DNA from 3 places in the Paenibacillus sp. FSL L8-0708 genome. Region 2 is predicted to be linked to each of the others. Evidence: riboswitches for the same ligand, from Rfam matches in the RefSeq annotation. Region 2 holds a riboswitch; each other region holds the start of a gene.

Region 1 (11,011 bases), 5.9 Mb from region 2:
GCTGAACAGCAAGGCATTCGAGTGCCCGAGCAACTGAAAATCATCGGTTATGATTACCACAGCTTTACCCGCATGCTTCAGAGTCCTAAATTGACTACCATTATGCAACCTAGTGATCGGATCGGGGTCATGCTGACCAATACTCTCCTGCAAATGATCGAAAGTGCTGACGGAGAGCTAATCAACAACACTACTGTAGACGTAACTCTCATTAAAGGAGAGACTACTTAACGTATCTATTAAAAAGGTAGACTACCGTAATTAGCGGTGGCCTGCCTTTTTTGTATTACTTCATTAATAACGACTTTCAGAAATAACGACTTTTAGGGCAATTTTTGTAACCACTTCCGCTTCTCAGAATATGCTGATTGGGCAGGTTCCCATTTTTTAAAGGAATGAACAGGAGAAGTTCAAGGAGGAGATATAGAAATATGCCTGATTACAGACCATTTAAAGGGGATGCTATCCTAAACAAGCATGGAAGGATCAGCAGTCCTATTAGAAAGAGGGAGTGTAACGTACTATTAAAAATAGTCACTGATCTCTCTGCAGTGGTGCCCCCCGTACTTACGAATCCCACAACACTTCATATTGCCAATCTGCAAAGAGTGTTAAGAGAACTATTGGAATTCTTGCATACCTCTAAGTTATGCAGCCCTTTTAGAACTGAGCTACTTTCTGTAGTAGAGATAACCATTGTATCGACCGAAGTCAGTCCCTTCTCTGTCGTAAGCGTGGGCACTAATCTTCAACTGCTGTTAGCAGAGTTATTATCTTTTATTCTCGCCACGAAGATTGACTCTAATTGTAAAGATCAGCTGATTATTCAGATCAGACATATTCAAGCTTCTATTACACAAGCAATTGGATTACCTATTAAAGGTGTGACTGGACCTCAAGGGCCACAGGGACCCCAGGGTCCGCAAGGAGCGCAAGGGATTCCGGGCGCAAAGGGAACCACAGGGGCAGGGTTGCAAGGAATTGTTGCTTTTAATCCTGCATTAAGCCCTACCTATCCAGCAGGTCAAGTAGTAACCTTTAATGGCAGTACCTATATTGCTATTGTTGCTGGACCAACGGGAACACCTGGAAGTTCACCAGACTATTTATTAATTGCTGGTGGCTCCACAGGCCCCCAAGGACCGCAAGGACCACAAGGCCCTCAAGGAACGCCTGGACTTCAAGGACCTCAGGGCCCGCAAGGGGTAGGGCTGCAAGGAATTGTAATCTTTAATCCTGCACAAAGTCCTACTTATCCAGCAGGTCAAGTAGTAACCTTCAATGGCAGCACCTATATTGCTACTGTTTCTGGACCTACTGGAATACCTGGAAGTTCACCAGATTACTTGTTAATCGCTGGTGGTGCGATGGGACCTCAAGGACCACAGGGTGTGCAAGGGATTCAAGGACCAACAGGGGCGCAAGGACCAGCGGGTCCAGGCGTAGGAGCAACTGGAGCGACGGGCTCGACGGGTGCTGCCGGCTTGGCAGGCCCTGCCGGTACAACGGGCGCGACGGGTGATCCGGGGGCGGTCGGCGTTGCCGGAGCTACGGGGGCAACGGGCGTGACGGGTGATCCGGGGGCGGCCGGCGTTGCCGGAGCTACGGGTGCCACAGGGGCGACGGGTGATCCGGGGGCGGTCGGCGTTGCCGGAGCTACGGGTGCCACAGGGGCGACGGGTGATCCGGGGGCGGTCGGCGTTGCCGGAGCTACGGGGGCAACGGGCGTGACGGGTGATCCGGGGGCGGTCGGCGTTGCCGGAGCTACCGGTGTAACGGGGGCCACAGGTGATCCCGGCGCGGTCGGAGCTACTGGCATTACCGGAGTCACTGGTGCAACCGGTAACGGTGCAATTATTCCGCTGGCATCCGGAGGACCTATTATTATGACCACGGTTTTAGGTGGTTTGGTTGGAACAACAAGCCTTGTAGGCTTCGGAAGTTCAGCCACAGGTATTTCGCTTGTTGGCGGTAATATTGATTTGACAGGTACTCTCCTTGGACCGCTTATCAATTTTGCATTCTCAACTCCTCGAGCAGGAGTAATAACTTCCATTGCCGCTTACTTCAGTAATACCATAGCTTTATCGCTGCTTGGTACTACGATAAATGTAACAGCGCAATTGTACCAATCTGCCACACCAAATAACACATTTACTCCTATTCCAGGCGCAACAGTCCCACTTCCACCTATCACCGGTACTATTAATCTTGGAACTTTTGTCAACGGAATTACGAATGGTATCAATTTTACTGTAACACCACAGACACGTTTGCTTATGGTATTCTCAGCCACCGCTACAGGTCTTACCCTTGTAAATACAGTCACTGGTTATGCAAGTGCTGGCTTTACGATTGTATAATCACTAAAAAAAAGTTAAAAAAGGCATCTGCGATTCCTTTTGAAGGAGGTGGCAGATGCTTTTTTTGTAATATGCGCATTCAACTCTTGATCTTTCGGACTCAGATGCCGCTATTCGTTAATTTATCACTGTTTAGAGAGATTATCGGACCTGAGAGGCGCTATTGGGCAGAAATGATGCTCAGTAGTGTCTATTTTGTACTAATAACGCCTATGGAGTCCTATAGCAACTCAAAAATAGGAAAATATTGCAAATAAGAGCGCCTGAGTCCGATAGCGAGTCCGTTCACTGGGAGCCATAATCCGTTCACTGAGAATCATAGTGCGTTCACTAGAATTCACACTTTGTCACTGTTTGCAAAAACGAACCTCATAACAAATACACCTTCAGCTTATCGATGACCTCATCGATTTCCGCTGTAGTCGTATATCGTCCCACACTAAAACGAACCGCTCCCCGTCCAATATTCTCCGACACATGCATAGCCTTTAAAACAGGCGAAATCAACGTTTCACCGGAATGGCACGCCGAGCCCGTTGAAGCCGCCACAGCTTCCAGGGAATCGATAATTTCATGACCCACTGCTCCAAGAAAACTAACGTTAAGGGTGTTAGGCAAGCGCTTGTGTTTATGACCATTCAAATGAATTTTTTCGCCAAAAGACTCCTGCAGTCTTCCATAGAAATACTCCGTAACTTGCTTAACTCTTTTTCTAGAATCAGAGTCAGCAGCAAGCTCACAGGCTTTTCCTAAGCCAATAATGTAGGGTGTATTTTCTGTCCCCGCTCTTCGCCCCCGTTCATGGCCCGCACCGTGTATCAAAGGCTCAATGTGAATGCCGTCCCGAATGTACAATGCTCCAATGCCTTTGGGCGCATATAATTTATGGCCTGCAAGCGTTAGAAAATCCACTCCCAAATCCGCTACATCGAGGTCTACTTTTCCCGCAGATTGTGAAGCATCTGTATGAATAAGAATGCCCCGTTGGTGGCAGACCTCAGCTATTTCCTTGATCGGCTGGATCGTGCCCGTTTCGTTATTAGAGTGCATGATGGAGACCAGAATGGTTTGGTCCGTGAGCTGCTTTTTCACATCGTCAACCTGCACCATTCCATAAGAGTCAACAGGTACATAAGTCAGGTTGTATCCCATCTGCTCCAGGTACTGACAAGGTTTAATTACAGCTGGATGCTCAATAGCAGACAGGATAATGTGATTACCTTTATGGCGATACGTTTGGGCTACTCCTTTAATGACAGTATTATTAGACTCACTACCCCCACTGGTAAAAAGCACCTCACCCGGCGCACAATTCAGGAAATCAGCCACCTGTGTTCTTGCCTGCTCTATTCCGAGTTTAGCTTCCCGCCCCAAAGAATGACTGCTTGAGGGATTCCCAAAATGACCGTAAAGATAAGGGATCATAACCTCTGCTACTTCCTTATCTACTGGTGTTGTAGCGTTGTAATCTAAATAGATCATATTAAGTAAAGCCCCCTTTAACCATAACGCGAAACTTATACTTCTTGATGTTTTAAAAAAGAACGCACAGCAGTCTCAGCTTCATCCAGATTATTCACTTTAAAAGTAACTCTCTCAATGCCTTCATACTGAGTGGACGTATAATCGTATCTAGGATCATAGTAATATTCTAGCAGCAGCGCCACAGCTTCGCCGAATAAATCCGCCTGCAAGCATCGTTCGATTTCTGCTGCAACAGGGATATGAATTCGGGATTTAATACTCCGAAATGCAGAAATACACTGCTCCTTGTACTCTTCTGGCCGGTAATCCTCAAGGATTTGCTGCACTCTGGCTTGCAAAGGCATCTCAATCCAGATCTGTGTTCCGCTCTCTTTTTGCTCGGCCATAAATGGGGGCATTACTACCTTACCAATCTTTTTGCTCTCCGCTTCAAATAGTACATAAGGAGAATCCCCGATCTTAATTAACTCCTCTAAAAGAAGACTATCGAACGTTTTTTGATTGTTCGCACGAAGGCCAATCTCACCAAAAATAGAACCACGATGACCTGCCATCCCTTCCAAATCCAGAACGGGGTAGCCTTGCGCTTTCAGGCGGTGTAACAGATTGGTTTTACCTGTGCCTGTATTTCCGTGAATCACATAAGACTTCGCCTTACATTCATAGGACTCCAATTCGTCGAGCACCCATTTACGATAAGCCTTATAGCCGCCTATCAGCCGGTAAGCATGAATATCCATTAAAGAGAGTACGGTCGCAGTTGTACGGCTGCGCATACCTCCCCTCCAGCAGAATACTGCTTTGTCTCCTTGAATCGCTGCAAATTCTTTGACAAAAGAAGGCAGTTTTGCCGCAGCAATCTCCAAACCACGTTCTTTCGCGGCCTGCACACTTGTCTGTTTATACAACGTCCCTACTTCAGCCCGTTCCTGATCATCAAAAAAGGGAATATTCAAACTATCCGGCAGCGTTGCATCTTTATATTCAGAAGGAGATCTAACATCAATAATGGTGATCTGCTTCTTGTTTTTTAACACTCTAAGTTCTTCCAGTGTAATGTCCTGAAACAATATGCTCTCTCCTCTGGTGGCTAACCTTCATAATTTGCTCTAAGCTGATATACAACAGTTATTCCACAGCAGCTATAACCGTAATCTGACCCGGATGCTCTTCCGTTACCTCTCCGATCAATGCCGCTTCTACCCCTGCATCTACTAACTCTTTTAGCAAATCTTCGCTTTGTTCGGGGGCCACAGAGATCAGCAATCCGCCAGAAGTCACAGCGTCACATAGAATATAGCGGCTTAGTTGGTCCATCTCTTCCGGATAAAGAATGCTGCCTTCCAGATGGGCAAAGTTATTCTTAGTGCCTCCTGGAACAAATCCCTGTTCCGCAAGCTCTCTTACTCTTGGCAGCATCGGTACATCGTCTTGACGAATGATCAGGCCCGTGCCGCTCCCTTTAGCCATTTCCGAGGCATGTCCCAGTAGCCCAAATCCGGTAACATCTGTACAAGCATGTACATCATAAGGCTCCATGATTTCAGCCGCTTTTTTATTCAAAGTAGACATTACTGTCGTAAGGCGTGTGGTTTCTTCAGGAGATAGCTGATCCTTTTTAATGGAAGTTGTTAAGATCCCCACACCGATAGGCTTCGTTAGAATCAGCTTGTCTCCCACCTTGGCGCCCGCATTCGTTCTTACTTTGTCAGGATGCACAAGGCCCGTAACGGCCAATCCGAATTTGGGCTCTTTATCGTCGATGGAATGTCCGCCCACAAGAGTAGCTCCTGCTTCCTGTACTTTATCCGCTGCACCGCGCAAAATGTCACCAAGAACGCTTTTATCTAAAACAGAAATAGGAAAAGCCACAATATTAAGCACCGTAAGCGGCTTTCCACCCATCGCATATATATCGCTTAATGCATTGGCTGCTGCAATTTGACCAAATGAATAGGGATCATCCACGATCGGCGTGAAAAAATCAACAGTTTGCACTAACGCTAATTCATCACTTAAACGATACACCCCTGCATCATCACTAGTATCAAGACCTACTAGTAGATCCGGGTTAGGAACAGTTGGTGGCAGACTGCGAATAACCTGCATGAGATCGGCGGGACCGATTTTGCAGCCGCAGCCCCCTTTTGAAGATAATGAAGTCAGTTTTATAGTTTCAGCTTGAGACATCATGACTCAGCTCCTTTAGTATGAATTATCTTAATCTTACACGAGTAGATCGCATTGTACAAAAAGCAAGAGTAGCAGATGTGCTGCTTGTTACGCCTTCCTCTATACACTTACTATCACTACTTAGGTCTACCGTTCTTTCCCACGTCGGGTGAGCTATATTTGATGCTGTGGTAGGGTGGGACATTAAGTGGCGTTCTAGGTACAATATGCTTGTAAATGTTCAACATCCATCGGTTAGTAAAATAACCAAAGGCTGGCTCATTCGTAGATTTTACTACTGATAAGCCAGCCTTTAGTTGGATGTCCATTATATTAGGGAAATCCTTGAAATCCTTCCTAAAAACATCCTATTATTAGGGAGGATTTCCCTAATCCACTTTCTAGGAGCCATAATCTCCTTCATTTTAGGGAGAATTCCCCTAAATTTCAACCCAAAAGGACGTCCAATAGCCAGCTCGTGCTCCCTGGCTATTGGACGTCTTTTTTCTCACTTAAACGCTTCGCTTGTGAAGGTCTCCCAATAGATCAGCTAATCTGCTGACTGCCCTGCTGCTTCTCTAAGAAACGTTGAAGAATCGCATTGAATTGCTCCGGTTGGCACAGATTACTTGGATCTAATGCGTTCGGAATAATCGCCAACTGCGCCTGCGGCAGCTGAGACACCATTTCCTTCATACAATTCACTCCAAATTCATTAAAGTCCCCTACAATACACAAAGCGGGACGTTTAAAAGCCTTTAAACATCTGGTGTAATCAACATGGCTCGTAGCCAGCCTTTGCCGATATAGCTCCCGGGGGCGTTTGTCCAGCAGTCCTCTTCTAATCTCATTGTAGGCCAGACTCCAGCGCTCTCGGTACATCATCCGAATCGAAGGCAACACCAGCTCGCTTGGGAGATAATACATTAGTAAACTGCAATATGCTGCCATAGTTTGTATTTTCCCTACTATTGTTGATCCGTGAGTCCTACAAAAGCTATCCGCGACCACAATTGCTTTTACACGCTCAGGATATTGTTTGGCAATATGCTGAACGACTAAGCCACCATAGGCGATTCCTACAAAAACTGCTTCACGGATACCTAGGTCATTCAACAGCATAATCAGATCCAGACATTGCGTCTCAATAATCTCATGTGGGGCCTCCAGCAGTTTACCAGACTTGCCATTCCCCCGTAAATCGCACAAAATCACTTTATATTTATCGGAAAAATACTCCAGCTGTGGTTTGAACATACTGTGTGTTAATCCATGTCCATGGATAAACACAACCGGAGTGCCAGTTCCATTGATTTCATAATAGAGCGAAGTTCCGTTCAGTTTAGCGATAGGCAAAGGTAACACCTCTTTCATAATAAATTCTACGACTATATCTGCTTAAAAACGCAGCAAAAAACCACAGAGGGATTCTCTGTGGCTATTCATCACTAAACACGCCATTCATCCTCTCTCCATACGCTTACGAGGTTAGCTGTCGGATTCGGGCAGTGAGAGTTGCCCTACCTGCAGGGATGCATATTATGCACCCGGAACAGGATTCACCCCATAACCAGTGCCGACTCTCACATCGGCTGCCAGTTGTTGGTTCCCCCGCTTTCCAGAAACGGAAATTAAGCGGATTGCTTATGTAATTGTAAATTTAAGATAATTCTCAGTTCTGAGATGAATCATACTCTTGTAAGGTTTTCTTGTAAAGGAGGGCTCTGGTCAAAATAATGTTGAAAGCAATGCTTTTCATTTCATATTAAGCATACTCTTCATTTTCTCTTTCTTTTGCTCTTGTTTACTCGTTTTCTTTAGAAAAACAGCTCTGAAGCAAGCGAAAAAGGGGGTGATTCACCAGTACTTTCCTATTTAATAAGAAACGACAATCTTCAATACCAATATTGGGCCAGTTTCTGTACCTTGGGGTGTTCGTCGTTTCTATGTCCCCGATCCGTTTGGCAAGCTTGTTAATATTATTTCACATGAACAGCACGAATGATTTCATAAAAAAGAAAAAAGCTAAGCAGAATCAGAGATCTCCCCCTGTCCACTTAGCTTCCTTTTACAATACTATGGCTACAAAAGATCGGCGTTTTTCAATGCATGCTCCCAGCTTGGAAAAAAGAACAGCGCACTTCTCATAAGCTCTGGGTCGCTTTGCTTTACTTGTTTTTTACTGATTGAGCTTCCGTCGCTTTGCAGCTTTTTGATCCGACTTAATACTTCATCAGCCTCCAAAGGAATTTCCATTGAAACACTCCTTTCTCAGTGACCTGTTTCCCTTCATTTTCTCCATAATATGTTTATTTATTCCGTACTCTTAATTTCCCCAGATTAAACCATCTGATAGATGGGTTGTTCAGCAATGAACCGGGTAGGAAGCATGGGATATTTGTCTGCTAAGATTTCAGCTAAATATTTCATCCCCGGCGCTTCACTCTCCGCATGACCTAACATGATGAGCGCTTTAGATTTTCCTTGGTGCCCTGCATCCCGCACATATTCCGGAGTCTCCCACTCTGGTCCCTCTCCAGCGATAATTAAATCAAGATTGTGATCATTAAAAAGCGGAATAGCCATCATCCCGCCTCCTCTGTAACCTACTAATATCCCTACACGTTTGCAGGACAGAGACAGGTCACCAGCAGCGCGTACATAAGAGATGCCTAGCTTACTTTTAATATACTGAGCAGCTTCCATTACAGTCATAGCAGGAATAGTGAGAATCGTAGCAGCCGCTTGCTGCTCTTCCACATAGTCTGACCAATCCAGCTCTCGCAGCAAACCCATCATAATCCCATCCGGCTCTTGCCGATGCCAATAATCATGATAACGAAAAATAGCTATTGGGGAATGTTCGATCAGACTTTTTTTCGCATGATAAACCGGATCACCTTCTAACCACTCGTTCGCCGCATGATGGCTATAAAATACACCTTCATGCGTGATCAGCAAATTGGCTCCTAACGCTATTGCTTGCTCCACAATATTTTGTGTGGAAGAAAAGGCCGTAATAATCCCTGTGACTTCAGTTTCCGGTTCCCCTGGGTTCAGAATATCCACAGTCCCTTCTACCTGTTCCACAGTTCCCATTAAATCTTTCAAAATCGCTCTAATCGTGAGGCTCACTATCATCATCCCTCGGTTCAAAATCTAATAAATCTTTCTGCCTTTAAGATCCTCAATTCCGCTCTTGCGGTAAAAATACGTATTGATCCGATCTCTCCATTCCTGCGCATGCTCTGCTTGCTCTTCAAGACGTTGCTTCACTTGCACATACAATCCACTATCCATGCTGCCTTCAAGTGATTCCCATGTTGCTAGAAGCTGTGCAGCCTGCTCTGCCCCCTCGAAATGAGTATCGTAGATATGTTGTATAACCGTTTGTCCCGATTGCAGAACATGCGTGTATGGAACATGATGGAAGAACAGCAGCAGCTCTTCTGGACAAGACGCTAGATTCTCATAATTTGATGCATTAAGACCTATATACTGTCCGCTATACCCCGTTCCCGATTTGACTGAACGATCCACACCAATGCCCTTATGATCCGCATAATGGTACGTTCCCCACTTGGCGTATTCATATCCATCCACATTCGGCCCATAATGATGATCCGGATTAACCATCCAGCCCACACCTAATGGAGCTGTGTAAAATTCGTAAATCCTCCATGAGTCCATTAACATCCCGCGAATAGCAGCCACTAGACCTTCATCAGTGCCAAAGGTAAGGCGAATCCATTCCTCAGCTATTTCTTTTGCCGTCAGCTCCGGATTCCAAATTAATCTCCCATATCCATACAGATTGGCTTGAGCTAACCCATGCCCCGTCCAGTTCATGTCATCCCCAACATTAGTTACAGCAGCCACACCATTATATTTATTTCCCCACACCGATCCGTCCACAATATGTTTCACAAGTGTAGTTTGCCCTTTGGCATAAGTATTGAAATCAAGGACTTCTTTCCACTGTGGAACGAGATAACAGAGATGCCGCTGCTGCCCTGTATATTCTTGAGCAATCTGAAACTCCATCAGATGATTGGTATGTTCCAGTGCGCCAAACAGCGGAGATACCGGTTCTCTGACTTGAAAATCCATCGGTCCATTCTTGATTTGCAGCACTACATTATCATTAAATCGGCCATCCAATGGTTTGAAATGATCATACGCTGCTCTGGCCCGATCTGTCTTACGGTCACGCCAATCCTGCTTGCAGTTATATACGAAACAACGCCAAATCACGATTCCGCCAAACGGCTCCAGTGCTTCTCCCAGCATATTAGCGCCATCGGCATGGTCACGCCCGTAAGTGAATGGCCCTGGTCGATTTTCTGAATCTGCTTTGACCACAAACCCGCCAAAATCAGGGATCACTCGATAAACCTCACCCGCCTTATCTTTCCACCATTGCCGCACCGCTGGGTCCAGTGGATCAGCTGTCTCCAATGCTCCGATCTGTATCGGGCTGGCGAAGTTAGCACTGAGGAATAGCTTAATTCCGTATACGCGGAATATTCCTGCAATTAACGCGATATCAGGCAAATATTGCTCCGTTATAAATAGAGATTCAAGCTCATGAACATTCACATTGTTAATCGAAATCGCGTTGATCCCCACAGAGGACATCAATCTGGCATAATCACGCAGCCGCTTTGTATCGTTAAGAAATTGATTGGACTCGTAAAAAAAGGACCGTCCAGCATAGCCACGTTCAATACTGCCATCAAAATTATCCCAGTGATTAATCATTCGCAGGCCGTTCACCGGATTCATAGACAAATTCAGAGCGTCTATCTCGCTTTCTGTTCCTATCAGCCGTAACAGATGGAATACGCCATACAATATTCCAACAGGCGTTGAAGCACCGACAGCGATACATTGCTCAGTAGCATTTGTACGTATAAGGAAACCTTCAGGACCCAGTGAATCGGTTCGTTCTCCTGCGAATACTCTACTAATTAATGGATTCCCCCCTTGGA
Region 2 (11,011 bases):
GCTGCCCGGCATATTGGTATGTGCCAGTTCATCTACCAGTACGACCTCCGGATTACGCTTAATAATAGCTGCCGTATCCATTTCCTCAAGGACAGTCCCCCGATAGTCAATGCTCAGTCGCGGAAGGATCTCCAGATCAACGATCTGTTCAAGGGTTTCTTTACGTCCATGCGTTTCTAGTAGTCCAATAACAACATCGATCCCTCTCTTTAAGAGATCATTTCCTTCTCGCAGCATCTTATAAGTCTTGCCCACCCCGGGAGCAGCACCAATGTACACTTTAAATGTGCCCCCACGAATCGCATCGATTTTATCCTTTACTTCCTGAGTGCTTAATCTGTGATAGGCATCAGCTTTCCGCTCATTTCGGCTCTGCCGGGTAGGAAGAACACGTTCTCCCTCACGCTCAGCACGATCAGCCACGAAAAACACATCTACTCCGCGGATTTGCTTTAACAATGAGTTAGCAATCGAACCCTTCCACAGCTCCTGCCACGCCGTTTGCTTAGAGTGACCCATAACGATACGGGTAATATTATGCTGGATGGCGTATTTCACTAGAAGTCCCGGAATCTCCCTCTTCGAGCGAAAAGAAATCTCCTCCATCGAGGCCCCAATCTTCTCAGTCAGCTTCCATAGGGATCGCTTGAAGGTTGCTGCTTCCTTAGAGGGCGTCAGGCCCTGCTTCCAGAAGGATACCACCGCCAGATCTCCGTTTAACCGTTTAGCGATTTGCTGCCCACGGCGGATATGAATCGAGCCATTCCAATAATACTGTGCGGACACCAACACTTTTTCGGCAATCCCCGAAGCCCCCAGCAATCCTTGCTCCTCCCGATGCTTCTCCAGCGAACCATTAACATCCTCCGCAACCATTCTCAGCGCCAGCTCCCGCAGCTTGCTTAGATTCCCTTTGTTAAAAAGCGAAGTCCGCTGCTTCTTGCCCAAATGTCCTTCGGACAAACGTTGAAGTATCTTTTCCGGAGTCACATCAATTAGAACGATATCATCTGCAAGGGTGAGCACTTCCGCAGGCAAGGAATATTCCACCTCAATCCCCGTCCACTTCCGCGCAAGATCTGCTGCGCCTTCCAGCTCGTATACGTTTACAGTTGTGATGACACTAATTCCACAGCCCAATAAATATTTGATATCCTCCAGCCTAGTCGATCTCTCCGCACCCTCGCGATTATGATGAGCCAATCCATCGGTCAGTACAACCTCTGGATTACGCGCCACAATGGCCTCCACGTCCAGATCCTTCTTCTCGATCTCCTTCTGAAACCAATGAATACTTGGAATCCGTTCCAAGTCACCCAGCTGATCCCTTGTTTCTGGACTTTGGTTGGTTGAAACCGCACAGATTACAACATCGATGCCCTGAGCTTTCAGCGCCTGACCCTCACGCAGCATCTGATAGGTCTTGCCTGATCCACTGACCGGACCTATATAGATCTTCAGACGTCCACGATGCAGCTCATAAATAGAGAGCAGCAGTTCCTCCGGCGTCTTCCTCCGATATGTTCCCATCAAGACCACTCCTTAATAACCCGTTCATCCATTCACTCTTCTATGCCAGAAAGCAAGATATCCCTGACCCAGTTTGAACAATCGGGCAGGGATATTAGCTATATTTATTTGTTCGTTAATTTCTGCAGCTCCATGTTCAGCTTCAGAACATTTACCCGCTTTTCACCAAACAGCCCTAGATCGCGACCTTCGGTCTGCTTATTCACTAGCTCTTCCAGCTGCGCGGCTGGAATCCCAGTCAAATTACTGATCCGGGGAATCTGCACAATTGCCGACGCAGGAGTGATATGCGGATCAAGACCTGAACCCGAGTTGGTTACTAAATCAACCGGCAGCTTGTTTACAGGCACATCCGGATTATCAAGCTGCCACTGTGTGATGGAATCCTTCGTCCGCTGCAGCATATCCGGGTTGGATGGGCCGTAGTTATTGGAGCCTGAGGCTTCCGCTTTATAATCAATGCTGGATACACGGCCATGGAATAATGCCGGGTCCGTAAAGCTTTGCCCGATGAGTTCTGAGCCCACAACTACTCCAGCGTCATTCTTCAGCTGACTGCCGTTCGCTTGCGATGGCATCAGAACTTGAGCAATCGCTGTAGTAGTCAGAGGATAAATCACTCCGCAAAGAACAATAAACACTAGACATAGCCGTAATATAATAAAGAAATTAGCACCCTTCGATGATGACAACTGTTCTTCAGCGTCCGCAATCGATTTTCTGTTATTCACGATGCTCTCACCCTTTCAATGATTAGTCAATCCGTTGTTAAATCCATACACTTACGAGCAAATCAATAAGCTTGATGCCCGCAAAAGGAACGACTACTCCACCTAAACCATAGATAAAAATATTACGTCCCAGCAGCTTCGTAGAACTCATCGCTTTATACGAGACACCTTTCATAGCCAATGGGATCAGCAGCGGAATAATAATCGCATTAAATATTAATGCAGATATAATTGCCGAGCTAGGTGAACCCAATCCCATGACATTCAGGGCTTCCATTTCAGGAATGGCGAGCATGAACATTGCCGGAATAATTGCGAAGTATTTAGCGATATCATTCGCAATACTGAACGTTGTCAACGCGCCCCGCGTCATCAGTAGCTGTTTACCAATAGCTACAACCTCAATGATCTTCGAGGGATCGGAGTCCAGATCAACCATGTTTGCTGCTTCCTTAGCGGCTGTAGTCCCACTGTTCATCGCTAAGCCCACATCAGCTTGGGCAAGGGCAGGTGCGTCATTCGTACCATCACCAGTCATTGCCACCAGCTTGCCTTCGTTCTGCTCACGGCGGATAACCGCTATTTTATCCTCAGGTGTACTCTCTGCAATAAAATCATCTACCCCTGCTTCACGGGCAATAGTAGCTGCGGTCAGCGGATTGTCCCCTGTACACATGATAGTCTTGATTCCCATTTTTCGCAGCTCATCAAACCGCTCTTTCATGCCTGGCTTAACTGTATCCTTTAAGTAAATAAGTCCATAAATCCGGTTGTCTACCGCAACAGCAAGCGGGGTCCCCCCCATCCGAGCGATAGCATCGGAATTACTGTCGAGGTTCGCGGGAATGACTCCGCCCTTCGACTGTACCCATTTCTTCACGGAATCGACTGCCCCTTTACGAACAGATCGTCCATCACGCAGATCTATACCACTCATCCGGGTCTCAGCCTTAAACTCTACGAACTCTCCGCCTTCAGCAAGTTTGCTGTCATAGCTGCGTTCCAGCTTCTTAGCCAGCTCAATAACAGAACGTCCTTCCGGAGTCTCATCCTTTAGCGAACTAATAGCTGCCCAAGCCGTAAGCTCAGCTTCCGTTTCATCTCCAACTGGCACAAAATCACTCGCCATCCGGTTTCCGAAAGTAATCGTACCGGTCTTATCTAGAATCATTGTATTAATGTCGCCGGCAGCTTCAACGGCCTTCCCTGACATAGCAAGGACATTAAACTGTGTGACGCGGTCCATCCCTGCTATCCCGATAGCGGAGAGCAGACCCCCGATTGTGGTCGGGATCAGACAGACCAGCAAGGCGATCATAACAGGAATATCTAGATCAACGCCCAGATAAGTCGCAATTGGCCGCAAGGTCACTACTACAATCAGGAAAATCAACGTCAGACTGATCAAGAGTGTATTTAGTGCAATTTCATTGGGTGTCTTTTGACGTTTCGCCCCTTCAACGAGGGAGATCATCCGATCCAGGAATGACTCACCGGGGTCACTGGTAATTTTGACTTTAATCTCATCACTGACTACCCGGGTGCCGCCTGTGACTGAGCCAAAATCTCCGCCGGCTTCCTTAATAACAGGTGCAGATTCACCTGTTATTGCAGATTCATCTACGGAGGCCAGCCCTTCAATTACTTCACCATCGCCAGGGATAAGTTCTCCCTGACTGACGATGACAATATCTCCTTTACGAAGCTCGGAAGAAGAAACGGTCTTCACAGACCCTCCAACGAGTTTGTTAGCTGTGATATCCTGTTTCGTTTTCTTGAGTGAATCCGCCTGGGCTTTCCCGCGGCCTTCAGCCAGCGCTTCAGCGAAGTTGGCAAACAGCACTGTGAATAGCAGAATGAACAACACTGTGATATTGAAGCCTACCGATTTCTCTGCATTAAAATATCCGGGGGCCAGTACCATAAGCAATACAATAATCGTACCGATTTCGACTACGAACATGACCGGATTTTTGATTAACGTCACCGGGTTAAGCTTAATAAAGCTATCCTTTATAGCGCTTAGGAGTATGGGTCCCGTCAGCAGCTTTTTTCTTTTTACAGTACTCATCTTGTTCTCCCTCTTCCTACCGTAAGGTCAAATATTCTGCAATCGGGCCGAGCACAATGACCGGCAGAAACGTCAGCGCACCGATAATTACTACTGTACCAATCAGAATTCCGGTGAACAGACCATTGTCTGTGCGGAATGTGCCAATCGTCTCAGGAACTGGCTTCTTCTGGATCAGTGAGCCTGCAACTGCCAGCATCGCGATTATAGAGACATAACGGCCAAGCAGCATTACGATCCCGGTTGTAACATTCCAAAAGGTGGTGTTGTCCGCAAGCCCTTCAAATCCTGAACCATTGTTCGCGGCAGAAGAGACATATTCATATAACACTTGGCTAAGTCCATGGAATCCGGGATTCGTGATGGAACCGTTGCCCAAGTCCGTTAAGAACGCACCTGCTGTTGGTACAAGGATAATGAACGGATGCACAAGGATAGCAATCGCAATTAGCTTCATCTCCTTGGCTTCTATCTTTCGCCCGAGAAACTCTGGTGTTCTGCCAACCATTAGTCCACATAAGAAGACACCCATGATGGCATACATCAGCATATTGATTAGTCCGACACCTTTTCCCCCGAAGACATTGTTGAGCATCATTAGGGCCAGAGGGGTAATGCCACCCAGCGGTGTCAGCGTATCATGCATATTGTTAACACTACCTGTCGTAGCTGCCGTTGTTACCGAAGTGAACAACGAAGATTGCGGGATACCAAAACGTACCTCTTTACCTTCCATGCTACCTTGCGAAGACTCGATCCCCAGCGCATTGATAGCTGGATTGCCTTTGGTTTCCGCATAATAATTCAATCCCAGCAGTAGTACGAACAAGGTCATCATTGCTGTGAAAATCACCCAGCCCTGACGTTTGTTCTTAGCGAACAATCCGTACATATATGGCAGAGAGGCTGGCAGCATCCACATAGAGAGAATCTCCAGCACGTTCGTAAGTGGATTAGGGTTCTCGAAAGGATGCGCTGAATTGGCTCCGAAGAAGCCGCCACCATTCGTACCTAAGTGTTTAATTGATTCCAAAGAAGCGACTGGACCGATAGCGATTTGTTGTGTCTGCCCTTCGAGTGTAGTGACCTCAAGCGATGGCTTGAGCGTTTGTGGCACATGCAATCCTACCAGCACCAATGAAACTAGCAGAGCTAATGGAATGAATACACGAATATGTGCTTTTACGAAGTCCTCGAAAAAGTTCCCGACTGATTTCTGTCCTGTAATCCCTCTGACAAAAGCAACCGCAACAGAAAATCCGCTCGCTGCAGACGTGAACATCATCATCGTGATGACTGCCATTTGTGAAAAATACGATAGTCCCGTCTCCCCGCTATAATGCTGCAGGTTCGTATTGGTCATAAAGCTGATCACCGTATTGAATGAAAGCGTCTGTTCCATATCGGCAATTCCATTCGGGTTCAGCGGCAATCCCCGCTGTAATCTCAGAAAAATATAACTGAAAGCAACCAGTACGATATTAGTTAAAACAAAGCTGAGTGCATACTTCTTCCAGGACATTCCGTCCCGTTTTTTCAGGCCGATCAGCTTATAAATACCTTTCTCTGTGCCTGCAAACCAGCGATCCGTACGATTCGGTTCGTTAGAAAATACATGATATAAATACGTTCCCATCGGCTTGACCAGCAAGATGAGAATTACAATTACGACGACTATTTGCAAAATGCCCATGAATGCCCCTCCTTAAAATTTCTCAGGATGAATCAACGCGTAAACCAGATATAAAAACAACAGTAGGGTAACAGCGATTACTAGAATCACAGCTTATCCCTCCCCGTATCCTCAACTACACCTGCGCACCAGCGCATAAAGCCATAAAATAACCCGTAAATTACAGCTAACGAAGCCACCATATACAGATCCATCATATCTTCCGCACTCCTTCCATTATCCTTGATGAGGTGATCTATCGATTAGAAAATCAGCATCACCACTATGGGAATAGATTACATAGCTCGCACCAAGTCTTTTATAGACCAATCTAGGATTTATTGAACTTGTAATCACAAAAATCGGCTGTGTCGTCCAGGTACGGCACATCTGAATATAGCGGCAGCAAAGCGGAAAGCTGCTCTCAAACAGATATACCCTGCCTACCGGGAACGATGGGCGAAACCAAGTGCTCTGATGGCGGGTATCCACTAGAATAACCTGCTCAATCCCGAGCTCCTCAAGTAAAGCTTTCTCAGCCACATTGTTGGTTAATCCCGCCATCTTAATACCCCTGAACTTCAGAAGTTTAATGAAATGTTCTCCCGCCTTTGTAGGCGCACATACAAGCACATATTCATTCTGATCCGTCATCTTTTTTTCTCCTCCTGCTCATTTACAACAAGGAGGCAACGAAAATCTCCGAAAGGATGTTGACCTATCGTCATTTTCGGGCACAACCTAAAGCTCGGTTGTGTCACGTCATTAGACGCTGCCTTACAAATACCGCTAATGATGAATTTAGCGACCTCTTAGGGGAGGCCTCCATAAATGCTTTGCTTCTAAGAGCACAGCAAAAAGCCACAAAGGATCTCCTCTGTGGCTCGCTAGCGGTCACATTGCACTCATCCTCTCTCCATACGCTTACGAGGTTAGCTGTCGGATTCGGGCGGTGAGAGTCGCCCTACCTGTATAGATGCGAGCTCACTCACACCCTCTACAGGATTCACCCCATAATCTGCTTCCGACTCTCACATCGGCTGCCGATTGTTGGTTCCCCCGCTTTCCTTACCGGAAATTAAGCGGATCAAATATTCGATTGTCGTTGAAACAGGAGTAATCATACTCTTATGCACGAAGACTTGTAAAACCTGAATGATGCCAAAATAATGCAAATTAAAAACTATTTTCCCATTAGATAGCGCTTACTTGATATCTAATCTCTCTATATCTCTTGTTTACTCGAGTTTGGAGCGTTTAATCGCTATCTATAACCCATGTGATTTTATTCACCTTTTTAGAGCGAAAATACTGCAAATTCCCATTATAGGTAGAAACGCAAGAAGCTGAGGCTGAGCGAGAAAGAGGCGCGATAACACGCCATAAATACCTATTTACCTCGTTTTTCAGTCGTAGTCGGCAGGATATGGTTAAAATTGCTCTAAAAGAACATTTTCCGTTTTTTACAGAAAATCTTGAAAAGAGTATGATTCGGGTTGAATCTAATTCATGAAAAACAATCAACGCTGAGTTCCTGCATTCGCAGGGAACGGGGGAACCATCAGGCCACCTGGCCTACTTGGGGTGAATCCAAAGGAGACTGCATAAGTCTCAATAGGTAGGGCGACTCTCACCGTCCGAATCCGACAGCTAACCTCGTAAGCGTAAAGAGAGAGACCCTTGATCCGCCACGCTTTGGCCCAGGTATATCTGCCTGTAATCCAAAACCGCAGCAGAGGTCCTCCTCTTGCTGCGGTTTTTGCGTTACCTGAGCTTATTAGGTGATAGCACGCTGGATGGGGTGAATGTTTTGAAGCACTATTATTTAGGGATACATCAAGGGCTGCTTGAGCCGATAAGTCTAAATTACGTTTGTTTCGGGGCCTTGTGGTTCGAAGAACATAATCACAGGTACATTGTAGGCTATGCATTTGGCCAGAACCAGATCCAAGCCCTTCGCCAGTTCAGCACACCTTCTTCTTGTAAAGACTGTTTAGACTCTAAGATTGTATATGAGATATATAAAAAAATTCGAGAACAACAGCAGCAGCAGGATTGGTCATCGCACCAAAAGCTCCCGTGGTTTACAGCCTTCAAGGAGCCTTGGAAAGATGTAAGCGCCGGTTGGTATGTCTTGAGATCCCGCAGCACCTTTCCCTTACATCTATCTGTTATACGAAAAGAGAAGTTCCGACTATGGCTAGAGCATACCGCAGTCTGTGAGAATAAAATGGAAATGCTCGCTTGTGTAGAAAGGGCTAGTGTCACTCATCATGTAGACTTAAAGCTTTTGGAAATCTAAGGAGGAACCCTACTATGGACCAGCGCAGACTATCCCGCATTGAAGTATTTGTATTGGATGAACCCGAGCCTATTCACTATGGAATGGAAGGGGCTGAAGGCTGCCGTTATGGTATTCTGAAGCTCACCTGTAAGGGAGGCTGCAGTTGGGGGGCTTGTCTGATCTCTGCCAACACCAAAAATTTCGATCTCATTAAATGGAGTTCTTTTTTACGGGCCATCTGTCATTGCCGTCTTGAAGAAGCGCTGGATAAGGTCCGCCGCGAAGGTTCAGATTGGGAGCAGGTTAAGCTTGAGCTAGTTCAGGGTGCTTTGCAGGATTTAAAGGCCAAGCTCCAGGGTAAATCCTTGGCAGGGCATATTCAGCAAGGGCGTCTGTACAGTGTTGCAGCAGGGGGGAGCAATTCCAGAAGTGAACGGCTCTACTACAAGCCTTCAAAAGCTTTATCCACTGCCTCCCAGCAGAAACACAGTTGCCCGGAACCAGACACCGCCGATCTTATCAATAAATCCATCTCTTACTTTTCTATATTATAGATTCAAGCAAATCTCTCAATCTGAAAGGATCGTGTTCACCATGCCTGACCCCTTACCTCCCGAGTCCACCTACAGTACTAAATTTGCAGAGTGTGTTCAAAAGTATACTAATGAAGTCTACGTACTTAGTTCCATGTTGTTAGAACAATCTAATGAGGCAGACAAGATTACTATCCGCACCTTCACAGAGCTTCATAAAATATATCGTCAGGATGATTTTGATCCTCAGTTATTCTCTATCCACGCTTACCGCACTTGTATTCACCAGTGTGCTGATTCTTTTGCCCGGCGCTCCCTTCTATCGGCTAAGGCATTACCTTGGGAGGAACAGCTTGTGAAGGTCATGTGGTACGGCCTAAAGCTGCCTCTTTCTCAAATAAGCATTATTCTGCAAAAAAGTGTTCCCGCACTGAAAACACAGCTTAGAGCTCTACGGGAGCAGATGACCACCCAAACGGATATACTAACGAGCGCAAATCTTTCTATAATTTAGTCACTGACAAGAATTCAGACAATCTTTAAGCGCATGAAGCATCTAACGGACTCAGGAGCCTTTAATTGAAGCTTTTCCACAAATATAGCCGGCGTTCGGACTCCAGTAGAAATCCCGAGCAGTGAACGTCTCGGATCGTCTTAAAGCAAGCCCTAATCATCTTCCACCAAGGCTTACGGACCAAGATGACGTTATTTGCACGTTTATCGCCTTTTGAGCATAGTATCGGACTCCAGTGCAACTATTTGGTTAAAAGAGCTACTGATTCACCCTTTTTCATGCCAATAGCGACTATAGTGTCCGATATCTTGCCAAATCTCGATGATTGCTGCATTTAAGTGCTGCTGGGTCCGTTAGCTATATCAGCTCGTATACAAAGAGATTGCCAACTCAAAAACGGGGATATCCCAGCAACCATAAACGGCTGTTAGGATACCCCCGAAAACTCAGTGCTTACTATTACGCTTTACTCTTACGCGCCTTACCGTACATCCACAATCCCGCCAACATCCCCACTATAGCAACACCAGTCAATAGACCTTGAACAAAATCCATAAAAGTGGAGCCATCCGGAAGCATTCTACTAACCGTAGCCAGCGATACCGAACTCATTAAAAGCATAATGGTATATTGTTCGCTTGTAGACATCATTAGCACTCCTTAAAAGTTATATGAGGTCATCTTAGATCTTGTAAGCTTTCATTGCTTTTCTAATTTCTTTAATACTTGGGCGTTTGCCGTACATCAGTACGCCGGTACGATAGATCTTGGCTGCCAGCCATCCGAAGATGAAGGTAGTCACAAGCAGGATCAGCAGCGATACAATGACTTGCCAGATCGCCACCTCGCCGACACCAATTCGGAGCAGCATCGTCAATGGTGAGGTGAAGGGCACATAACTCGCTATCTTAACCACTAGAGTATCTGCATTGGAGATACTGAACAGTGGAACATAGAACGCTACGAAGCCTAACATCATGATTGGCATTACCGCCTGACCGAGATCCTCCGTACGGCTGACAATCGAACCTACAGCCGCATACATCAAGGCATAGAGGAAGTAACCTAATACGTACAAGACAAATCCATAGAGCAGCAAGTTAATATTGAGCTGGCCTAAATCGAGATCAAAATCAGCCAATACAGTCGCATTATGCGGGAGCGTCAAATTGACGACGATCGCTGCGACAAAGATCCCAATTTGCAATATTCCTACTAGGAAAACACCGATAACTTTACCGAACATTTGCGCTAAAGGTGAGGCACTTGTAATCAGAATCTCCATAATCCGCGAGCTTTTCTCAGAAGTTATCTCTGCGGCAATCATGTTGCCTGTCATCATAATGGACATAAAGAACAACATAAGCATGGCATATACGATAATGTAGTTAATGGCTGGAGTGTCCTCCTGAGAGCTTTCACTGCCACCGCCTGCGTTAAGCTGTTGTGTAGTAATCTGCACAGGCGTTGACATTGCAGCAATCTGTTCAGAGGTCAGCTTGTCGCCAACGATGAATTGTGTGTTTGCTTGCTGAAGTGCATTTTGGAGATAAACTTGCACATCTCCGTTTAGTTCCCCATCATTACTATGATAAGTAACGGGTGGAAGCCCTTCACCAGTAGGTTCCGCAAAAGTAACATAACCTTCTACGGTCTCTTCATCTAATGCTTTCTTT
Region 3 (11,011 bases), 630 kb from region 2:
TTAAGACACTTGCTCATCTTCAAGAAGCATTCGGTAATCGCCAGATTGTGTTGGCACGTGAATTAACGAAAAGATATGAGGAGTTTCTACGCGGTTCGATTGAGGAATGTACACTATGGCTGGCTGAACATCCTCCGCTAGGCGAATATGTTATTGTCGTAGAAGGGGAGAGCAAGGAAGATGCAGAAATCGCAGAATCGGCGTGGTGGCGTCAGTTAAGCATTGAAGATCATGTAGCTCATTACGAAGCACAGGATGTACCACGGAAAGAGGCTATGAAAAAAGCGGCATCAGACCGGGGTGTAGCCAAACGGGATATTTATAATGCGTTGCTTGATAGAGCAGAAGAGTAAGTGTTATAGACGAATTCCTAGAATAACTAAGGATTTTCGGAGCCGTTTCGAGCTTGAGTGATTTATCTGTGGGTTAAATGTAATTTGTACAGTTATTTTGAATTTTTTTATGTATTTGTTCGTTTAGTTGTACTTCATACAGTTATAAAGGTGGAAAGGATTGATTTCACGGAGATATAGGAAATATAAGTGTACAAAATACAATTAATTCGTTTAATGGTAAAAAGCATTTAAAATAACTGTAAGAAATACAACTAAGTATTACTAGTTCCGTCTTGAAGCACATTGCCCTTAGGGAGGGGATAACCAGGAGGGCAAACCCAGACATAAAAAATACCTCCCGCGGTCACGGGAGGTCAAGGAGATATGAAAAGGTTAGAATTAACAATTTGATTAGTTCTATTATATACTATTTAATTTAGTTTGTCACAGGGGTAGGGATGGAAGATATGCATTCATGACAAACTATTTTTCCTTTAAAGTAAGTTACGTTCTCAGCGTTGCCACAGAAAATGCAGGCAGGCTCATACTTTTTAAGCATAATCCGTTCGCCATCAACGTAAATTTCCAGTGCGTCCTTTTCGCCAATGCCAAGTGTACGGCGTAATTCAATAGGAATAACAACCCGTCCAAGTTCGTCCACTTTTCTTACAATTCCTGTTGATTTCATCATAACAATCGTTACTCCTCTCAATGTTCCAAAAACGTCATTATTCGACATTGTTCACTGTTTTATGATACTTATAATACCAACGATTCCCAAATCAGTCAACCTTTTTTCATAGGCCGAATAAGAAAATTTCCATAAGAACTTTGAATGTCCCTATAAAAATTAAGAATTACCCTGAAAGCATTTTGTCGATTTACCAAGACCAAAAATGATACTTTTCGACAAAGTACGACATAATTACTTATTATATACTGATATTAGTTAAAATCATATTAAATTATTAGAAGGAGTTGATCTCATGAAGCAGCCGCTCACGGAAGAAAAAGTTTTCAAGGATCCCGTTCATAATTATATTCACGTACAGGATACGATTATTTGGCGACTAATTAATACAAAAGAATTTCAGCGTTTACGTCGGATTCGCCAGTTAGGTACCTCATATCTCACTTTTCATGGTGCAGAGCATAGTCGTTTTTCTCATTCTTTAGGAGTATATGAAATTACACGCCGAATCATTTCGCAATTTGAGCGCAGCGGGTATAAGGATTGGATTCCTGAAGAAAGTTTGCTTACTTTGTGTGCGGCTTTGCTGCATGATTTAGGGCATGGTCCATTTTCACATTCTATAGAAGAAGCTTTTGAAATGGACCATGAGGATTGGACCTGCCGAATTATTTTGGAGGACACGGAGATCACCGAAATATTGCGTGATGTGGAGGAAGATTTTCCTCGTAAAGTAGCCTCAGTTATCTCTAAGACATATGAGCATGAAATTGTTGTCAATTTGGTTTCCAGTCCGCTGGATGCTGATCGTATGGATTATTTGCTGCGTGATGCGTACTATACAGGTGTAAACTATGGAACCATCGATATTGATCGGATTTTGAGAATGCTTCGTCCTTATAATGGGCGGATTGTAGTAAAAGAATCAGGTATGCATGCCATTGAAGATTATTTAATGTCGCGTTATCAAATGTACTGGCAGGTATATTTTCATCCGGTGACGCGCAGCTCTGAAATTATTTTGCGTCAAATCTTCCGTAGAGCTAAAGAATTGTTCCAAGAGGAGTACAAATTTCGCTTTATGATCGCTCCGCTGGAAGATCTCTTTCGAGGAGAAGTAACAGTGAAGCAATATTTAATGCTTGATGAGGCACTGGTACAGACTGCCTTTATGCAATGGACCCTTGAAGAAGATGAGTTATTAAGCGACTTGTGTACCCGTTTTATTCATCGTAAACTGTATAAATATGTAGAGATCGAGAATTTGGATACAGATATGATTACGGAAATCCGCAGCAGTTTTGCGGGAGCGGGACTTAACCCAGAATATGACTTAGAGATTGATTATCCGACAGATTTGCCTTATGATGTGTTCCGTCCAGGAGCAGCCTTCGACAATAATCAAATTTTACTGCTTGATCGCAATGAGCAATTGCGGGAAATTTCAGAGGTATCGGATATTGTACGCTCAATAAGCGGGATTCATCGTGGCAGATATCACCTATATTTCCCACAGGATAAGCTGAAAAAAGCCCTTACACGGTTGCCCTCTTCTGTAGCAGAGATTTTTGCAAAATAATACAAATATTTATGGAACTATTGATAAAAACAACAAGGAGTGAGCTTTAAAATGTATCTGTTCGACACACATACACATTTAGATGCGCCTCAATTCGACGAGGATCGCGAGGAAGTTATAGCTCGTGCAGTAGAGGCCGGAGTTAGCAAGATGATCAATATTGGATTTAATCGGGAAACGATCCCTTCAACGATGAAGCTGGCTGAATCTTATGATTATATTTATGCAGCGGTGGGCTGGCATCCACAGGATGCGATTGATATGAAAGAGGGGGACCTCGATTGGATCGCCTCTCTTTGCAGCCATGAGAAAGTGGTGGCCATCGGAGAGATTGGGTTGGATTATTATTGGGATACCTCTCCCAAGGATGTGCAGCAGGAGGTCTTCCGCAAACAAATTGGACTAGCCCGTGAACTAAAAATGCCAATCTGTATACATGACCGTGATGCCCATGAAGATGTCGTACGGATTTTACGGGAGGAAAAAGCAAATGAAATTGGTGGCGTAATGCATTCTTTCTCAGGCAGCTGGGAAACCGCAAAAATGTGTCTAGATCTAGGATTTCATTTGTCATTTGGAGGACCGATCACGTTCAAAAATGCCAGAGTGCCTAAAGAGGTGCTTGCACAGACGCCATTGGACAGATTATTGATCGAAACAGACGCTCCATATTTGACTCCACACCCCTTCCGAGGCAAGCGAAATGAGAGTGCTCATGTGAAGTTAGTAGCAGAGGCTGCGGCTGAAATTAAAGGGTTAACATGGGAAGAATTGGCTAAAATTACGTATGCGAACGCACTGGAACGATTTGGGATTGTCTGAAAACAGGAGTAAAACGGGTGAAAAATAGAGAATGGCCGATATATTAAACTTTTTTAATATAAAAACGGCTGATTATTACAATATTTTAACCATATATTTGCGTAAACGTGGTTGAATCGTCCTTTACAACATGCATCAAAACAGGATATCATCTTTTCAGTGATGTGAGCTGTTGTTATTGTGACAGCCATTGATTCATGGATCGTCTCGCTGAGTCTCCGTATGGAGAACGGGGGAACCAATATTGAACTGCCGCATGCCTGTATCTTGAATACGACTAGGAATTGCCGCAGAACAATATTTGATTTCTTCACGTGGTCTTTGGGGTGAATTTAAGGGCAACCGCCGTGAGCGGGTGACCTGAAATAGGGCGTCTCTCTTTCGTCCGAACCCGACAGCTAACCCCGTAAGCGCAAGTAAGAGAGGCAACCTCGTGCACAAACATTCCCGCGTATTCTGACATCGGAGAAGCCACGAAAGAGTCCTCAAGAGAACTCTTTTTAGGCTTCTTTATTTTGAATAAACTGAATGTTGCCCGCATACTGTTATATAACAGGTGTGGGAGTAGCTGTGCCGAGCAGGCGATCCATGAGCAGGAGACGCTAAGTTAATACGTGCGTATCCTGTGACAATCTCAAATAGTTTCGTCAAAGAAATTCAGTCCTCATGATATACAAATTGACGACGAGGCTATGTAAGGAGGATGGAGAGAATGGGCTTATTCCAACCAGAGGTATCCCATGATTCGCAGTCATCCAGCAGGTCTTTCGCATTACGGTGGGAGCAAGTAAATACTCGCGTACTTTTACTTGCAGGTGTGATTTCAATCGCAATCGCGCTGTTAATTCTGCTGTACGTACACGGTCAAAGTAATAAACAATTAGTTTTAGTAATAGACGGGCAAACACAGACACTTGAAACGCGAGAAGCACTTCTTGGTGATGTGTTGGAGAAAGAGCAAATTTCGCTGCAGCCGCATGATGAATTATCTTTAGGTCTGAGTGATGAAATAAAAGACGGTGACCGTGTCGTTATCAATCGTGCGCAGAAATTTAGCCTTACTGCGGACGGAGCAACAAAAACGTTATATACGACCGAAGACACTATCGGTCAAGCGATTGACAAACTGGGTATCAACCTAGAAGGCTATGATAAGATTTTTCCTTCGTTAGACACCACCATCTCTGCTGACATGGAGATTAAGATCGTTCGTATCAACAAGCAAACGGTACAGCGAACAACTAACTTACCTTTCCGTGTTATTAAGACAGCAGATCCCTCCCTTACTGTGGGAACAGTTAGAGTGGCACAGGCAGGCAAACCAGGCGTCATGGTTCAGCATATTGAAAAGATCTATCAAGACGGAGAACTGGCCTCTATGCGCATGATCGGCAAGGAAGTACAAACGGTAACAAAAGATAAGATCATTGCCGTTGGTACTAAAGCACTTCCTAAGCCTACTGTAGTTGCTAAAGCTACAACAACTTCCAAATCAAGCACTACCTCCAAAACGACTAAAGTTAGCGCTAAGACTAAGAACGTCACAAGCAAGGCTGGCGTAGACTTTGAGTACAAGAAGATGATTAAGAACGTCTCCATGACAGCTTATTCGTCAGAAGAGCCAGGGATAGGTACTAAAACTGCCTCCGGAACACGCGTAACGGAAGGTCGTACAATTGCAGTAGATCCGAATGTAATTCCTATTGGCTGGTGGGTTTATATCGATGGGCTTGGATTCCGCCGTGCAGAGGATACTGGCGGTGCCATTAAAGGCAATAAAGTGGATGTCTATTATGATTCCCTGAGCCATGCTCGTAATTTCGGCCGTAAATCACGTACCGTTTATGTGATTGGACCTGTGAAACCTGAGCTTAACTAGAACTGAAGCTTTTGCAAAAAATCCTTTGATAAGCTATAGTGATGATAACCGTTAAGGAACGCTGGATGATCATTTCGTTGATCGCAGAGCAACCGCTCATCACTTATACATTCTTTAACCAAAAGAAGAGGAGCGAATCCTCTTCTTTTTGCTTTTTTTGGAAGGAGTCAAGAAATATGATTAAGGAATTAATCGTCGTTGAAGGCAAAAGCGATACCGTAGCCATTAAGCGTGCTGTAGAAGCGGATACCATTGAGACAGGCGGCTCTGCTGTAAACCGGACTGTAATTGCTAAGATCGCGCTTGCTATGGAACGTAGAGGGGTTATTATTCTTACGGACCCGGACCATGCTGGGGAGCGAATTCGTAAAATCGTTTCAGCGAAGGTGCCGGGCTGCAAGCATGCTTTTATTCCAGAGAAGGACGCAACTCGAAAAGGGGATATCGGTGTAGAGAATGCATCGCCAGAGGCGATTCGTCATGCGCTGCGTAATGTACATACCTCTTTTGAAGGAGCACCTGCTTTGATTGGTATTGATGATCTTATGGCCGCTGGAATGCTTGTACACCCTCGGGCTGCTGAAAGACGTATGGCGCTTGGTAATTTGCTTGGAATCGGATATTGTAACGGCAAACAGCTGTACAAGCGGCTGGCGATGTTTGGGATTACGCGGGAGGAATTTGCCGGGGCTCTCGCCCAAATTGATCAGGGAGGCATTACTTCATGAGTGGTAGAGAGGAAATTTCGACTCCAAAACGGACCAAAGAGATTATTCAACGTTATGGATTCAAGTTCAAGAAAAGCCTGGGACAAAATTTTTTGATTGATCAAAATATTTTGGACAAGATTGTAGACGCTGCTGGACTAGATAGCGATTCTGGGGCGCTGGAGATCGGGCCGGGAATTGGAGCGCTGACGGAGCGTCTGGCACTAACAGCGGGTGCTGTAACTGCCGTAGAGATTGACCGTAGACTGATTCCAATATTAAAAGACGTACTTTCCCCCTATCCCCATGTTAAGGTTCGTAACGATGATGTCCTCAATGTGAACTTGCAGGAAATGTTCAAGGAAGATTTCACCACTGTGAACAAGGTCAGTGTGGTTGCTAACCTGCCTTATTATGTGACTACTCCGATTCTGATGAAGCTGCTCGAAGAGAAGCTTCCCCTTGATAACATCGTTGTAATGATTCAGAAGGAGGTTGCGGAGCGTATGGCTGCATCTCCAGGTGGAAAGGAATACGGAAGTCTTAGCATTGCCGTGCAGTACTACAGCGAGCCTGAGCTCGTCTGTATCGTGCCACGTACGGTATTCATCCCTCAACCTAATGTGGAGTCTGCTGTTATTCGTCTGAAGGTTAGAGAGCATCCTCCGGTAAAGGTGGAGAGTGAGAAGCATTTCTTTGAAGTGGTTCACGCTTCTTTCACACAGCGCCGCAAGACGATTGCTAACAATCTGAAGGCTCGCTACTTCCCTGAACAAGGACGTGAGCAGCTGGAGGCTTTACTCGCAGAAGCGGGTATTGAACCGACCCGTCGCGGAGAAACACTCAGTCTTGAAGAATACGCCCGCTTAAGCGGTGTTTTGCTAGCCGCTGGAATTGAATAAGCAATAGGAAACGGTTGTTGTCTTAAGGACGACAACCGTTTCTCGTAGAAATATAAGGATGTTATTCTGGTGGAGCATTATACATTCTTATATTTTAAAAATATGTTGAGTTATGAACCAACTGAGGCCTTTGCCCATACGATGGGGTAGAGGTGGTGGTTGTAATGAATTTAGGAGACTTGGTCGTTCGCAAATCTTATGGCGGTGATTTAACATTTCGTGTAGATAATATTGTGCAGGATAGAGCCGTCATTAAAGGCACAGATTTCCGCCTGTTGGCGGATTCTCCTCTGGATGACCTGGTTCAAGTGCCTCCTACCCGAATAACGGAACGGGGACAGCAAGCACAGATCAAAGCGAAGGAATCACTGACACAGCTGCGGAAGGACCGTCAGGAGCAAAGTCAGCGGAGCGGGGGAACCCTAACAGAGGGGACATGGGCTCCACCGTCCAAGGAAGCTCCTTATTTTGAAGTGCCAGGTAAAGTACTGCATCTGGATGGCGATCCGGCATATTTGAATAAGAGCCTTAGCTTATACGAGCAGCTGCGGATTCCCGCTGAAGGGCATCATGTTCATGAATCTGCAATGGCTGATACGTTATACCGGCTGTTGCCCCGTGTACGCCCAGATATTGTAGTGATCACTGGTCATGATGGGGTACTGAAGCAACAGCATACTTACGATCTGTATAGTCTGAATAGCTATAAAAATTCGCAAAACTTTATAGCTGCTATTAGGGTAGCTAGGGAGTATGAGCGGAATTTTGATGCGTTGACTATTGTTGCCGGTGCTTGTCAATCTCATTTCGAGGCATTACTTGGAGCTGGAGCTAATTTTGCCAGTTCACCTGGTCGAATTTTGATCCATGCTCTGGATCCCGTGTATGTAGCAGCAAAATCATCCTTTACTTCCATCAGGGATACTGTAAATCTTAGCGATGTTCTGAATAATACCATCAGCGGAAATCAGGGTATTGGTGGTGTTGAGACCCGTGGCAGCTTCCGCATCGGAATGCCGCGACTGCAGAATCTGTCGGCGCTAAAAGTGACACCATCAGCCATTTAAGCGGCAGAGATAGGTCTATGGTGTCAGGAATATAGGTAATTTGAATGGGCTGAATAGAATATCCGAAAGAAAGGGTGAGCGCTGAGCTTAACCCTTTCTTTTTTTCTTTGTAATGCCTATATTACAGATAACAAGGATATTAGTCCGGCGCTGATTTCTCGCAAAAAAATTCCGTTGACAACGAAATATGCATCAACTATAATTAATTATTTATTTGCTTTGACATTGTCCTGAAAAAGTTGTATAATGGACAAGAAAAGAGGTGGTCGTCAGGTAATGGCTAATAACGCGCTGTTGGAAATCAAACGCAGTCTTGAAGCTCACGTCGGTCATAAGATCACATTGCGTGCAAACGGAGGTCGTCGTAAAACCGTTGAACGCACAGGTGTCCTGGAAGAAACGTACCCTTCTGTATTTATTGTCAAACTGGATCAGGAGCAGCAAACTTTTAAGCGAGTCTCCTATAGCTATGCCGATATACTTACTGAATCTGTGGAAATCACAGTTTGTGAAGACGATGGGCAGATGCGGATTATGTATATTAAAGCTTAATGTTTCACGAACAGTCTCCCTTGGAGGCTGTTTTTTGTTTGCGTTTTTTGGGACAAATATTTGGTGCATGATCCGTGAGCTAAGCAAGCATACTAATTGGGCAACGGGTTAATCATTTATTTTCATAAGGGAGGAATTCCGTAATGAGCCGCAGAAAACGAGGCATGATGTCGGAGGAACTGAAGACAGAGTTAGCCAAGGAGCTGGGTTTTTATGAAACCGTGGAACGTGAGGGCTGGGGTGGAATTACAACTCAAGACGCTGGCAACATGGTGAAAAAAGCGATACAGCTTGCTGAACAGGCTGCGCGGAAATCTTAAATTTTAGGCTATAAATTGAATATTACTGAAAAAGGGTGCGTCTAAATGGCGACACCCTTTTATTATTGGACTTCATTAGAAGTTTCTCATATAATATGTTAAGTTGTTTTTACGGGAAAAGCTGAAGGTGGGTGAACGCCTTGAAAATGTATGAAAAGGCACCAGCTAAAATTAATTTGATGCTGGATGTGCTGCACAAACGTGCTGACGGTTTTCATGAGGTGGAAATGATTATGACCATGGTAGATTTAGCAGACCGCTTAGAGCTGTCTGAGCTGCCAAGGGATACTATTATAATATCAAGTCAGGCTGGTTATATTCCCCTGGACGAGAAAAATTTAGCTTTCCAGGCGGCAAGGCTTATTAAAGACCGTTATAACGTGAAGAGTGGGGTACATATCCATCTGGATAAAAGAATTCCGGTTGCGGCTGGCCTGGCTGGCGGCAGCAGTGATGCCGCAGCTACGCTACGCGGTCTAAACCGTCTGTGGCGTCTGGGTATTCCTGCGCAGGAGCTACAGGAGCTTGGCGCTGAGCTGGGTTCTGATGTACCTTTCTGCGTCACAGGCGGCACAGCCTTGGCTACAGGACGAGGCGAAAAGCTGACACCAATCAATAACCCGCCACAATGCTGGGTTGTGTTGGCGAAACCACCGATCAATGTATCGACTGCAGAAGTGTATGGACGCGTTCGGAGCAATAATATAGCGGTTCATCCTTCTGCTCGAAAGATGCAGCAAGCGATAGAAGCTGGAGACTTTGGGGGCGTGTGCAACCATCTGGGCAACGTGCTTGAAGATGTTACCCTAAAGCTGCATCCAGAAGTTCAGCAGCTTAAGGAAGCGATGATAAAGCTTGGAGCAGATGGCGTACTGATGTCAGGCAGTGGACCTACCGTATTCGGATTAGTGTCCAAGCAGTCTAAAGTAGCAAGGATTTACAACGGGCTGCGAGGGTTCTGCAAGGAAGTCTACGCAGTGAGATCACTGAATTAGTCTGCTTCTCTTGTGTAAACCCGTACAAAAGTGATATATTTTTCTAAAATATTCGGTTTTGGCGAGGAGCATTCCGTGAAGAAATTAAAAAGAAGCCAACGTTTGGTAGACATGACTCAGTTTTTACTTGAGCGGCCGCATGAACTACTGCCGCTGTCTATATTTGCCGATCGCTATGGAGCGGCTAAATCCTCCATCAGTGAAGATTTGGCAATCATAAAAGAAGTATTTGAAGGTGAAGGCATCGGAGAGCTGCAGACTTTAGCTGGTGCAGCGGGTGGAGTACGTTATATCCCGGTTATGCCTAAAGATATGGCGCTTACCTTTGTGCAGCGCTTATGTGTGCAGCTAGAGCAGACTGACCGGATATTGCCTGGCGGTTATTTGTATATGTCGGATCTACTTGGGTTGCCGTCTTTGATGGAACAGGCGGGTAAGATCATCGCAACGGCCTTTTACGGATCGGAAATCGATGTGGTGATGACCGTTGAAACGAAAGGCATTCCACTAGCCTATGCAACAGCAGCGCAGCTAGGCTTGCCGGTAGTGCTTGTGCGACGTGACCATCAGGTTACAGAGGGATCAGCAGTAAGTATTAACTACGTATCAGGATCTCATAAAAGCATACACACAATGTCTCTCTCCAGACGTGCACTCAAGGAGAAATCGCGAGTACTTATCGTAGATGACTTCATGAAGGCGGGAGGGACTGTACGTGGTATGGTCGATCTGCTCGGTGAATTTAATGCCGAGGTTGCTGGGGTAGGCGTTTTAGTGGAATCAGGCGCTGTAGAGACGGAAGAGCGTCTGTTGCACGATTACGTGTCCTTGGTAAAACTAAGTGAAGTAGACTCGAAAGAGCGGAGAATTTCGGCGCATCCGGGCAACTACTTTTCCTCTTGATTAGCCATTCTCTTACATTTTCAAAAAGCGTGGAAATTGTCGAAAACGTAAGGAATATTAAGAAAACTACTCGATGTATGTCGAAAACAACATATCCCAAAAAATATATTTCTTTTTTAGGTATTTTATGGAATCAAAAAGAAGGAATTCGCTTTGCTGTGTGGAATTATACACCAAGTCTCTGATGGAAAAAGGTGGTGAACACACACATGCAAATTACGGATGTCAGACTCCGCCGCGTTAACTCTGAGGGGAGAAT

What was found. A riboswitch is a leader RNA that binds a small molecule or an ion and turns the genes downstream of it on or off. The one in region 2 is predicted to bind cyclic di-AMP.
Region 1: linked by a shared signal. The riboswitch ahead of NYE58_RS30725 (alpha/beta fold hydrolase) and the one ahead of NYE58_RS03155 (hypothetical protein) in region 2 are both predicted to bind cyclic di-AMP.
Region 3: linked by a shared signal. The riboswitch ahead of NYE58_RS00190 (3D domain-containing protein) and the one ahead of NYE58_RS03155 (hypothetical protein) in region 2 are both predicted to bind cyclic di-AMP.

What each region holds. Positions count from the first base shown of each region.
Region 1 covers NZ_JBBPBC010000001.1:6,546,816-6,557,826, forward strand. Annotated here, with positions in the region: gene NYE58_RS30700 (LacI family DNA-binding transcriptional regulator) at 1-231, shown strand, start outside; gene NYE58_RS30705 (exosporium glycoprotein BclB-related protein) at 432-2,363, shown strand; gene NYE58_RS30710 (cysteine desulfurase family protein) at 2,733-3,845, opposite strand; gene mnmH (tRNA 2-selenouridine(34) synthase MnmH) at 3,881-4,918, opposite strand; gene selD (selenide, water dikinase SelD) at 4,977-6,038, opposite strand; gene NYE58_RS30725 (alpha/beta fold hydrolase) at 6,567-7,394, opposite strand; cyclic di-AMP (ydaO/yuaA leader) riboswitch at 7,482-7,668, opposite strand; partial or broken gene NYE58_RS30730 (glyoxalase) at 7,915-8,025, shown strand; gene NYE58_RS30735 (hypothetical protein) at 8,103-8,276, opposite strand; gene NYE58_RS30740 (Nif3-like dinuclear metal center hexameric protein) at 8,361-9,155, opposite strand; gene NYE58_RS30745 (alpha-glucuronidase family glycosyl hydrolase) at 9,180-11,011, opposite strand, start outside.
Region 2 covers NZ_JBBPBC010000001.1:666,285-677,295, reverse strand. Annotated here, with positions in the region: gene NYE58_RS03175 (histidine kinase) at 1-1,530, opposite strand, end outside; gene kdpC (potassium-transporting ATPase subunit KdpC) at 1,635-2,222, opposite strand; gene kdpB (potassium-transporting ATPase subunit KdpB) at 2,299-4,332, opposite strand; gene kdpA (potassium-transporting ATPase subunit KdpA) at 4,349-6,025, opposite strand; gene kdpF (K(+)-transporting ATPase subunit F) at 6,038-6,115, opposite strand; gene NYE58_RS03155 (hypothetical protein) at 6,242-6,658, opposite strand; cyclic di-AMP (ydaO/yuaA leader) riboswitch at 6,910-7,099, opposite strand; cyclic di-AMP (ydaO/yuaA leader) riboswitch at 7,519-7,683, shown strand; gene NYE58_RS03150 (hypothetical protein) at 7,764-8,306, shown strand; gene NYE58_RS03145 (hypothetical protein) at 8,321-8,842, shown strand; gene NYE58_RS03140 (hypothetical protein) at 8,976-9,335, shown strand; gene NYE58_RS03135 (hypothetical protein) at 9,795-9,983, opposite strand; gene NYE58_RS03130 (ABC transporter permease) at 10,018-11,011, opposite strand, start outside.
Region 3 covers NZ_JBBPBC010000001.1:38,448-49,458, forward strand. Annotated here, with positions in the region: gene rsmI (16S rRNA (cytidine(1402)-2'-O)-methyltransferase) at 1-353, shown strand, start outside; gene NYE58_RS00175 (AbrB/MazE/SpoVT family DNA-binding domain-containing protein) at 772-1,026, opposite strand; gene NYE58_RS00180 (HD domain-containing protein) at 1,322-2,605, shown strand; gene NYE58_RS00185 (TatD family hydrolase) at 2,657-3,427, shown strand; cyclic di-AMP (ydaO/yuaA leader) riboswitch at 3,626-3,855, shown strand; gene NYE58_RS00190 (3D domain-containing protein) at 4,140-5,306, shown strand; gene rnmV (ribonuclease M5) at 5,483-6,034, shown strand; gene rsmA (16S rRNA (adenine(1518)-N(6)/adenine(1519)-N(6))-dimethyltransferase RsmA) at 6,031-6,915, shown strand; gene yabG (sporulation peptidase YabG) at 7,080-7,982, shown strand; gene veg (biofilm formation stimulator Veg) at 8,259-8,534, shown strand; gene NYE58_RS00215 (small, acid-soluble spore protein, alpha/beta type) at 8,678-8,854, shown strand; gene ispE (4-(cytidine 5'-diphospho)-2-C-methyl-D-erythritol kinase) at 8,995-9,849, shown strand; gene purR (pur operon repressor) at 9,925-10,752, shown strand; gene spoVG (septation regulator SpoVG) at 10,962-11,011, shown strand, end outside.